One region of the Colwellia sp. Bg11-12 genome, then DNA from elsewhere that is predicted to be linked to it. Evidence: predicted binding sites of a transcription regulator. Region 1 holds the regulator's gene; the other holds the start of a gene.
What was found. The regulator FliA, encoded in region 1, starts transcription of late flagellar genes. The targets are predictions, from matches to a motif close to CTAAAGNTNNNNNNNNNNNNGCCGATA.
Positions count from the first base shown of each region.

Region 2: a site for FliA is predicted at 2,200-2,226, ahead of H4J39_RS07730 (DUF5610 domain-containing protein). Genes of this name have one in related genera too.

Region 1 covers NZ_JACGUZ010000071.1:555,740-560,695, forward strand. Annotated here, with positions in the region: gene flhF (flagellar biosynthesis protein FlhF) at 1-846, shown strand, start outside; gene H4J39_RS11470 (MinD/ParA family protein) at 1,136-1,978, shown strand; gene H4J39_RS11475 (RNA polymerase sigma factor FliA) at 2,054-2,773, shown strand; gene cheY (chemotaxis response regulator CheY) at 2,824-3,207, shown strand; gene H4J39_RS11485 (protein phosphatase CheZ) at 3,252-3,995, shown strand; gene H4J39_RS11490 (chemotaxis protein CheA) at 4,009-4,956, shown strand, end outside.
Region 2 covers NZ_JACGUZ010000059.1:407,693-412,648, reverse strand. Annotated here, with positions in the region: gene H4J39_RS07735 (RNA-binding protein) at 328-771, shown strand; gene H4J39_RS07730 (DUF5610 domain-containing protein) at 848-2,119, opposite strand; gene trmA (tRNA (uridine(54)-C5)-methyltransferase TrmA) at 2,367-3,473, shown strand; gene fabR (HTH-type transcriptional repressor FabR) at 3,470-4,093, opposite strand; gene H4J39_RS07715 (fatty acid desaturase) at 4,322-4,956, shown strand, end outside.

The DNA of each region.
Region 1 (4,956 bases):
TGGCAGGATATGGCGCAAAAGGATCCTGCTCGCGCTATGTTGGTAAACCGACTAATGTCATTGGGAATGAATGAAGAAGTTTCCGATCAAATTGCCGGTTATATCCCCGCACAAAAGAATGATCAGGATACATGGCAATTAGCTAAAAAGTTTATAAGCCAACAAATAAATACCACAAACAATGACATTATTCATCGTGGTGGTGTTGTTTCTTTAGTTGGGCCCACTGGCGTGGGTAAAACCACAACAGTAGCAAAATTGGCCGCCCGATTTGCACAGATCCATGGTGCAGACCAAGTTGCGATGATTTCAACCGATAACTACCGTATCGCTGGGTTTGAACAATTAGCAACTTATGGGCGCATTATTGGTTGCGAAGTAAAACTTGCTGGTGATGCAAAAACGTTAGATACCCTGTTACAACAATATTCTAAAAAGAAGTTGATACTTATTGATACCGCAGGCATGGGGCAACGTGACATGCGTTTAGCTAAACACTTAACAACGTTAGTTTCAAATGCACGGGTAAGAATTCGTAATTACTTAGTGTTAGCGGCTAATACTCAGCAGCGCGTGATGCAAGAGAATGTAGATCGCTTTAAAAAAGTACCATTGGCTGGCTGTATTTATACTAAACTTGATGAAAGTCTTAGTATAGGTGAAATTATTTCTACCTCTATTCAAAATGGCTTAGCGATAGGTTACCTTACTGATGGACAAAGAGTTCCAGAAGATATTAAAGTTGCAAATGCTGAAAAACTCGTTACGCTAGCAGATAAAATGTCAGCGAAAAATCAAGTTACTAAACCAATAAATTGGCGAACAGCACCTATGGTATCAAGTTGATTATAAACGGGCTTATTTTTAATACCTAAAACGAATAATACTGAGGTATTACAATTGATCAGTAGAATGATTACAGACAACTTTTATGCTAGGTGTTTATCTTTTTTTCCTCATAAAAAAGTTGAGCGCATGCTTAATCAAATGTACATCACTGTAAATATCACTGTATTCCCATAACTTGTTCTAATATGTGAATTTTAATCCTATAAAAATATGCAGGTTATATGATTATAGGGTTATACTAAATTTAATTGATGGATTTTCGTAAGAAAGTAGAGAAATACGATAAATGAATGATCAAGCAAGTGGCTTAAGAAAAATGAAAAGTTCCGAACCAGTAAAAGTCATCGCAGTCTCAGGAGGTAAAGGCGGAGTAGGTAAAACTAACGTCTCACTCAATACCGCTATTGCACTAGGACAATTAGGACAACGCGTTTTAGTTTTAGATGCCGATTTAGGTTTAGCTAACGTTGATGTCATGCTCGGTTTACGAGTAAAGCGCAATTTATCACATGTACTTTCTGGCGAATGTGAATTAGACGATATAATTATTGAAGGTCCCGCTGGCATTAATATCATTCCTGCTACGTCAGGTTCACAATCTATGGTCGATTTAACGCCTGCTGAACATGCTGGTTTAATTCGCGCTTTTAGTGATATGAACACAAAGTTTGATGTACTTATTGTCGATACCGCTGCAGGTATTTCAGATATGGTACTGAGCTTTTGTCGCGCTTCACAAGATGTGATGCTAGTTGTTTGTGATGAACCTACTTCTATAACTGATTGCTACGCTTTAATGAAACTATTAAGTCGTGACCACGGTGTATTCAAATTTAAAGTTGTTGCTAATATGGTGCGAACACCAAAAGAAGGTCAGCAACTGTTTGGCAAGTTATCAAAAGTAACCGATCGATTTTTAGACGTTGCACTCGAATTGGTTGCTGTGATCCCATTTGATGAAAATATAAGAAAATCTGTTAGAAAACAAAAAGCAATTGTTGAAGCTTATCCTCAATCACCCGCGGCCGTTGCGTTTAAATCTTTAGCAGCTAACTTAATTAAATGGCCAATGCCTAAACAAGCATCTGGTCATTTAGAGTTTTTTATTGAGCAGTTGTTAGAAAATTAGTAACAATGAACAAAAAGATAAGAGTGCTTTGTTTAAAGTGCTTAATTTTCACATAATTTTAGCGAGTGAGCGATAGTGGTAAAACCAAATGCTTACAGTATTCAAACTGATAAATCTGCAATAATTGCGCAGCACACAGTTTTAGTGAAACGAATCGCTTATCACCTATTAGCAAGATTGCCTGCTAGCGTGCAGGTTGATGATCTTATCCAATCGGGTATGATTGGCTTGCTTGAAGCTTCAAATAATTTTGATCACAGCAAAGGAGCAAGTTTTGAAACCTTTGCTGGCATTCGTATTCGTGGTGCTATGCTTGACGAAATACGCCGTGGAGACTGGACTCCTCGTTCAGTTCATAAGAATAGTCGCATGGTCAGCGAAGCCATAAAAAAGCTAGAAGCTGACCTAGGAAGAGATGTTACGGATATTGAAGTTGCTGAAAAACTTGATATTTCGTTAAATGACTACCATCATATTCTTAGTGAAGTTAGTACAGGTAAAATAATCGGTATAGAAGATCTTGGTGTTGGTGAGGATTCTTTGTCGAATATGGAAGATGTTAATAATAACGATCCCTATGATAATTTTGAAAAAATAGTTTTTAAAAAATCGCTATCGGCATGCATTTCCACTTTACCCGAACGCGAAGCTCTAGTACTGTCACTATATTACGACGAAGAATTAAATCTACGTGAAATTGGTCAAGTGCTTGATGTAAGTGAGTCACGTGTTAGTCAAATTCATAGCCAAGCAATGCATAGGTTAAAAGGACGTATGCAATCTTGGCAAAGTTAAGTAGAATATAAATATAATTAAATTTTAAAATGTTCTCACCGGAGGGTGCCTTGGATAAAAATATGAAAGTTCTTGTTGTTGATGATTTCTCAACCATGAGACGTATCGTGAAAAACTTGTTGCGCGATTTAGGCTTCACTAACATTTCAGAAGCAGATGATGGTAGCACTGCTTTACCCATGTTAAAAGAAGGCTCTTTTGACTTTGTTGTAACAGATTGGAATATGCCTGGTATGCAAGGAATTGATTTGCTTAAAGCAATTCGTGCAGATGCTAAGTTATCTCATATTCCTGTATTGCTCATTACTGCTGAAGCAAAGAAAGAACAAATTGTTATGGCGGCCCAAGCAGGTGTTAATGGTTATATTGTTAAGCCATTCACAGCAGCAACGCTAAACGCTAAGTTAGATAAAATATTTGAACGTTTAGGTTAATTCTTTAGCTCGTTCATTAATTAATCTATACGAGAGGTTGTTGCATGAGTGTGAATACAAATGTGCATGTTTCTTTGGAAGAAGCAAAACTGTTGGTCGAATATTTAGAAAGTGGTCAACAAGATAAGGCAGATGAATTAATTGCAGAAATTCAAAACCCAATTAATTCAGAGTTGTTTGCTGAAATAGGCAAATTAACGCGTCAATTACATGATTCATTAAATAATTTTCAATTAGATTCTCGGTTGAATGATTTAGCGACAGCAGATATTCCAGATGCTAAAGAACGTTTAAACTACGTTATTACCCGCACGGAAGAAGCCGCTAATAAAACCATGGATGCTGTAGAATCTATTTTCCCAGTTGTTGATACGATACAACGGCAGATAAAGGCAGTTAACCCGTTATGGCAAAAACTCATGCATAACAAGTTGGAGTTAACTGAATTTAAAAGCTTATGTATCGATATAGATTTATTATTAAAAACGACAGATAAAGAATCAGTTCGCATGCATGATTTAATGACTGATGTTTTAATGGCACAAGATTTTCAAGATTTAACCGGACAAGTTATTCGTAAAGTTATTGATCTAGTTCGTGAAGTAGAAGATAGCTTAATTGGTATGCTGACCGCTTTTGGTATTACAACAGAAAATAATTTAGAACGAAGTAAACCCAAAGTAGGTGATAACTTAGTTGAAGGCCCTATCATTAATGCAGCACAACGTGATGATGTTGTCGCTGATCAAGATGATGTTGATGACCTTTTATCAAGTTTAGGATTTTAATAGGAGTTGCTGGATGTCATTTGAGCAAGATGAAGAGATTCTTCAGGATTTTTTAATTGAAGCCGGAGAAATACTTGAAACGCTTTCGGAACAACTTGTAGAACTTGAAAACGACCCTGATAATGCCGAATTATTAAACGCTATATTTAGAGGTTTTCACACCGTTAAAGGTGGTGCAGGCTTTTTAGCGTTACATAATTTAGTTGATGTTTGTCATGGTGCAGAAAATATTTTCGATCTGCTACGTACAAACCAGCGTAGTGTTAGTGCAAGCTTAATGGATGTTATTTTACAAGCACTTGATGTTGTAAATGAAATGTTTGTACAAGTCCAAAATGGTGAAAAACTTGATAAAGCCGATGCAGAGTTACTTGCTGAGTTGCATCGACTAAGCCAACCTGAAGGTAAAGAACAAGCACCTGAACCTGAGGTTGTTCAATCCGTTGTGGAAACTGAAAGTTCTTCCTCTGGTGATGAAATGTCAGAGGATGAATTTGAGCGTCTTCTCGATGAGCTTCATGGTGGTGGGGCGGCTTCAACACCAGCACCTGCTGAAAAATCGACGATAGCTTCTTCAGACAGTAATGATATTTCAGATGACGAATTTGAATCCCTACTTGATGAATTGCATGGCCAAGGTGCATTTTCATCTGAACTTGCGACTAACAAAACCGGTAATGCACCCTCATCAAATAGTGCGTCGTCTGATGAAATAAGCGATGATGATTTTGAAGCCTTATTAGATGAATTGCATGGTCAAGGTCAAGCGCCAAAGTTATCTACGCCACCTGCACCCAGTTCTCCAAAACCAGCACCTGTTGCTCAAACTCAAGCCGCTAAGCCAACACCAGTTGCCGCTGCTAAGCCAGCAGTAAAAGTACCAGTTCCAGAAAAAGCACCTGCTAAAGCAATGCAAGGTGAAACAACGGTTAGGGTTGACACAAAACGTCTTGATCAAATC
Region 2 (4,956 bases), on a different contig from region 1:
AAGCACTATTTTCATCTTTTTGTTTGTTTGCTGTAAATAAAGACAATGTGAGTAATATACTTTCTGATCGTTTAAAAATTTTGCGGTACTTAATTTAATAGTCTATTAATGAGATTAAGTTGAACGCTAAAATAGTGCTTTTAATTAATATGTTTATTTAGTGTAGTAAACTTTTTAATTTTTGCTTAATATAAGTAAGGTGTTATTTACATATAAATTACACCTATCTTTTTTACAACTTTTGTACAATATTCAAAGCTGAATAGCATCGTAACAGCAATTTAGTTTTTTAATTTAGAATTTAAAATAATAATTAGGTATTCATATATGAAGTCTCCTCAAAGGTTAACATTTATCGTCGCAGTAATATTTGCTGTAATTGCTTACTTTTTATCAACGTTTATAGGCAACACACCAGTTATCACTGCTGTATTAGTTTTAGTTAGTGCTTTTATTGCTCCTCTTATTGGTACATCAAGTTCAGCAGAGAGTGCTGATGAAGAAGTAAAAACACTATATGTAGGGAATTTACCCTATAGAGCAAATGAGTCGGCGATTAGAGAATTATTCTCTGAACACGGCCAAGTTCATTCTGTTCGTTTAATGAAAGATAAGCACACAGGTAAGCGTCGTGGTTTTGGTTTTGTTGAAATGTCTGCCGATGCAGCTGATGCAGCTGTTTCATCACTCAATGATACTGAGTTTCAACAGCGCACGTTAAAAGTACGTGAAGCGAAGGAACGTCCAGAAAAAAATGCCGAAGAAGAGTAACATTACCACTTTTTAATCTGTAATGATAAACCCGCTTTAAAGCGGGTTTTTTATCGATTAAAAACAATGATAACGCTTACCTACTTTTATTATCTGCCTTAACTGTATCAGTTACTTTATTAAACTTGTCTTTGGCTTCTTTATTTTCACCAAATTCAGCCTTGAACACCGCATCTAGTAGTTGGCCAAAAGCATCCTCTTTTTTGGATAAAAGCGTGTTTGCTGTCTCTTGAAGTTGTTTAAATTGATCTAAAAAATCAATTAAGGGTCTCAGTTCTTTATTAACGCTTGGTAATTCTCTTTCATCAAACTCAGCTATTTCTGTATAACTTTGACTAACATAACTTGTTTTAGTTTGTTGCAAGTCCATACTAAAGTTAGCTATTTGGTCATTATCAAAACCGAGTGCAACGGCTTTTTCAAAAGCTTGATCAACATTACCACTGAAAAAATCTTTCTGTAGGGAATTTACGTCTTTTATTAATGCTTCAATGGCCTCTTTCTCTTCATCATCGAGATCACCTTCAACACTGTAGGAAAAATTCACCTCATGATACTCGCTACTTACCATAGTATAGTTCTCTGAAACGCCTCTGTTACTCTCTTGGTACTGAGCACTTTTTTTATTGCCGTACTCTTGTAATTCGCTAAATGATATTGAAACAATATCGCCGTCAGTGGTAGTAATACTAAGATCACTCTTTTTTGAGTTACTTACATAAAGTTCGCTGTCTAATGCAGAGTTTCTAACTTTTGAACTCTCTATATCTATATTACTCTTTGAGTTTTGCTCTGCAGGAAATATCTTTTTATATAAGTCATCAATATTCTTATTAATAAGGTCGCGGCTTTTTTCAATACCTTGACCTAATTCATCATCAAGTATTGATAGATCTTTTAAATCACCCATCGCTTGATCAATACCTAAGTTAGCTCCTGCTCGTCCTTGCTCAAACATTTCTTTCAATTCATCATCACTCGCACCATTAGCTTGCGCAGCAAGAATACTGCCACCAACAAAGTCCATAACCGTTCGAGCAACCGCTTCGAAATCAAAAATAGCAGATGAAGGTTCACTGTTAATTAATGGTTCTTTGGCTACTATATTGCTCTGAGCAACATTTTTAGTTGGTTGTGTATAATGAAATTTTTCAAACTTTGCTGATATTTGACTAGAAACTGACTGAAATACAATTTTCATGCTAATAGAGGCACGATTATTTAGTGCTAAATTATCGAAAGACTCTATTGGTATATGCTTTTTAACCGCTTCGTTTTTCATTTGTTCGGCTTGGCGTCTTTGCCCTTTGTAATTAGGCAAAGTTGTTTGACTATCAATTTTATTCATTACAATGCTCCGGTATCTAATTAAAGGTTAACTAAACACAATCAAAGATCTACAGATCCTCAAATTTAATATGGTTATAATATCGGCATTTACTGATAAACCTTTAATCTTGAGTCCATCATCACTAAGAAAATTATAGACAAATGACTAGACAAAGTAATCACAGTCGCTAAACTCAGCGCCTCTGTAATACTCACTAATATTGAGTATAATATCGTTTAATTATTTTTATGTTTAAGGCTTATATATGTTTAGTCACATCGCACCTCAATTTTATGATAAACAACTTGAAAATAAACAGGATGATATCGCTAAGTTGTTTAGTGAATTTGACTTGCCTAACTTTGATGTTTTTCGATCAGAGCCTTTAAATTATAGATTAAGAGCAGAATTTCGGCTTTGGCATGATGGTGATGACTTGTTTTACATTATGTTTAATAGTGAAACAAAAGAAAAATATCGAGTAGATAATTTCCCTGTTGCTAGTAAGTTAATCAATAAGGCGATGAAAGCCTTACTTGATGAAATTAAAGATAAACCTTCACTTCGCCATAGACTATTTCAAGTTGATTTTTTATCAACTCTAAGCGGTGAGTTATTAATTAGCTTATTATATCACCGACAATTAGATGAGCAGTGGCTCAATGATGCCGCTATGTTAAAGGCAACACTTTCGGTGATTGCTCCTGTTGACATTATTGGTAGAGCCAAGAAGCAAAAATTTATACTTGATAAAGATTTTGTCACTGAGCGCTTAACTGTTGGTGATAAAACTTATGTCTACGAGCAAGTAGAAAATAGTTTTACTCAACCTAATGGTCACGTTAATGAGCAGATGTTACTTTGGGCAAAGCAAGGCACTCAAAATATTGGTGGCGATTTAATCGAACTTTATTGTGGCAATGGTAACTTTAGCATCGCATTAGCTGAAAATTTTGATCGTGTGTTAGGCACAGAAATATCAAAAACATCGGTAAAATCAGCACAAAATAATATTGCTGCAAACCAGCTGAACAATGTTGATATTATAAGAATGTCGAGTGAAGATTTTAGCCAAGCGATGAACGGTGAACGAGAGTTTCGTCGTTTAGAAGGTTTTGATCTAAAAAGTTATAATTACGATACTGTTTTGGTTGATCCTCCAAGAGCGGGGCTTGACCCTGACAGTGTTGAGTTAGTGAGTCGGTTTGAACGTATTGTTTATATTTCATGTAACCCTGATACCTTAAAAGATAACCTTATTGAATTAGTAAAAACACATAACATTGAAAAATTTGCACTATTTGACCAATTTCCTTACACACACCATGTTGAAACCGGTGTTATTTTATCGCGTAAAAAATTAACTGATTAGGTTTTACTTTTTACACTTCGGTTACTAAATTCTGCAGCACCGCGAGCAATAAAGCGTAATTGTTGTATTGTTCGTAGTGCGATCTGCTGACGGTCGTCTTTATCGACATCTAAAGCATCAGAGCCTGCACTAAATACAATAGTAACGGCAGCATCTGCTTGCAAAAAAGCAACATCTGCATTTAATTTATTCGCTTGCTGTAAATAGTCACATAACTCTAAAGTGAAATAACGAACTTCTCGGTTTACCGCAGCTCGAAAAGCCGCTGACGTACCTGAGCGTTCTCGCAATAATAAACGAAATATATTACCGTTACTTTCAATAAATTCCATAAAAGTAACGACAGAGATTTGAATAACGGAGCCTCCTTTTTCAATACGCTGTCTCGCTTGCCGCATTAACTGACGTAAAGTTAGCCCGGCTTCATCTACCAGCGTTAAGCCTAATTCGTTCATATCAGAAAAGTGTCGATAGAATGACGTTGGTGCTAAACCCGCTTCTTTAGCGACTTCGCGTAAGCTCAAACTGGAAAAGCTACGTTCACTACTAAGCTGCCCTAGAGCTGCATCAATTAATTGTCGACGTGTTTTTTCTTTTTGCTGCGCTCTAATACCACTCATTGCTTAATTAACCTGTTCTTTAGCTTAACCTTATCATACTGAATTCTCATCTATTTACTAGAAACTTGATCACTAATAACGTTTTATAAAGAGGGTAAGATTGCTTAGTAATTAAAATTATAATAAAAATTACCTTGACTGCAAAGTCATCAAAGCTAAAATAGTGTACACGTGTACACTGAAATTTTAATTCAGTGTTCGTTTTTTTACAGATGGAATTTTTATTACATGAACAAACCTAAAATCGTTTGGCTAAATTTTAGTGTGTTTTTAATTACCTTTTTAGTAGCAGCGATAGCTGTTCCATATCGCGCAATAACACACGGCTTTGATAACACTGAGCTTCTTGTTGCATTCTGCTGCTTTATTTATTGTGGTATGTCGATTACTGCCGGTTATCACCGATTATGGTCACATAAAACGTATCAAGCGCATTGGTCTTTGCGCTTTATATTTGCGCTCGGTGGTGCATTCGCTTTGCAAAATAGTATTTTACATTGGTCATCAGATCATAGAATTCATCATAAGCATGTTGATAATAATGAAAAGGATCCTTATTCCGCAAAAAGGGGCTTCTGGTATTCTCATATAGGCTGGATGCTACGAGAGTATCAAGCACATCGATATGCTAATTACGACAACACCCGTGATCTGCAAAAAGACCCTATCGTAATGTGGCAACACAGAAACTACTTATTACTAACAATACTGATGAACTTTGGTGTGCCCATAGTATTTGGCTTATGGCATGGTGACATTATAAGCAGCTTGCTTTTAGTGGGTTTCCTACGTTTGGTTTTGAACCACCATACAACTTTCTTTATTAATTCCTTAGCGCATATTTGGGGTAAACAAACTTATAC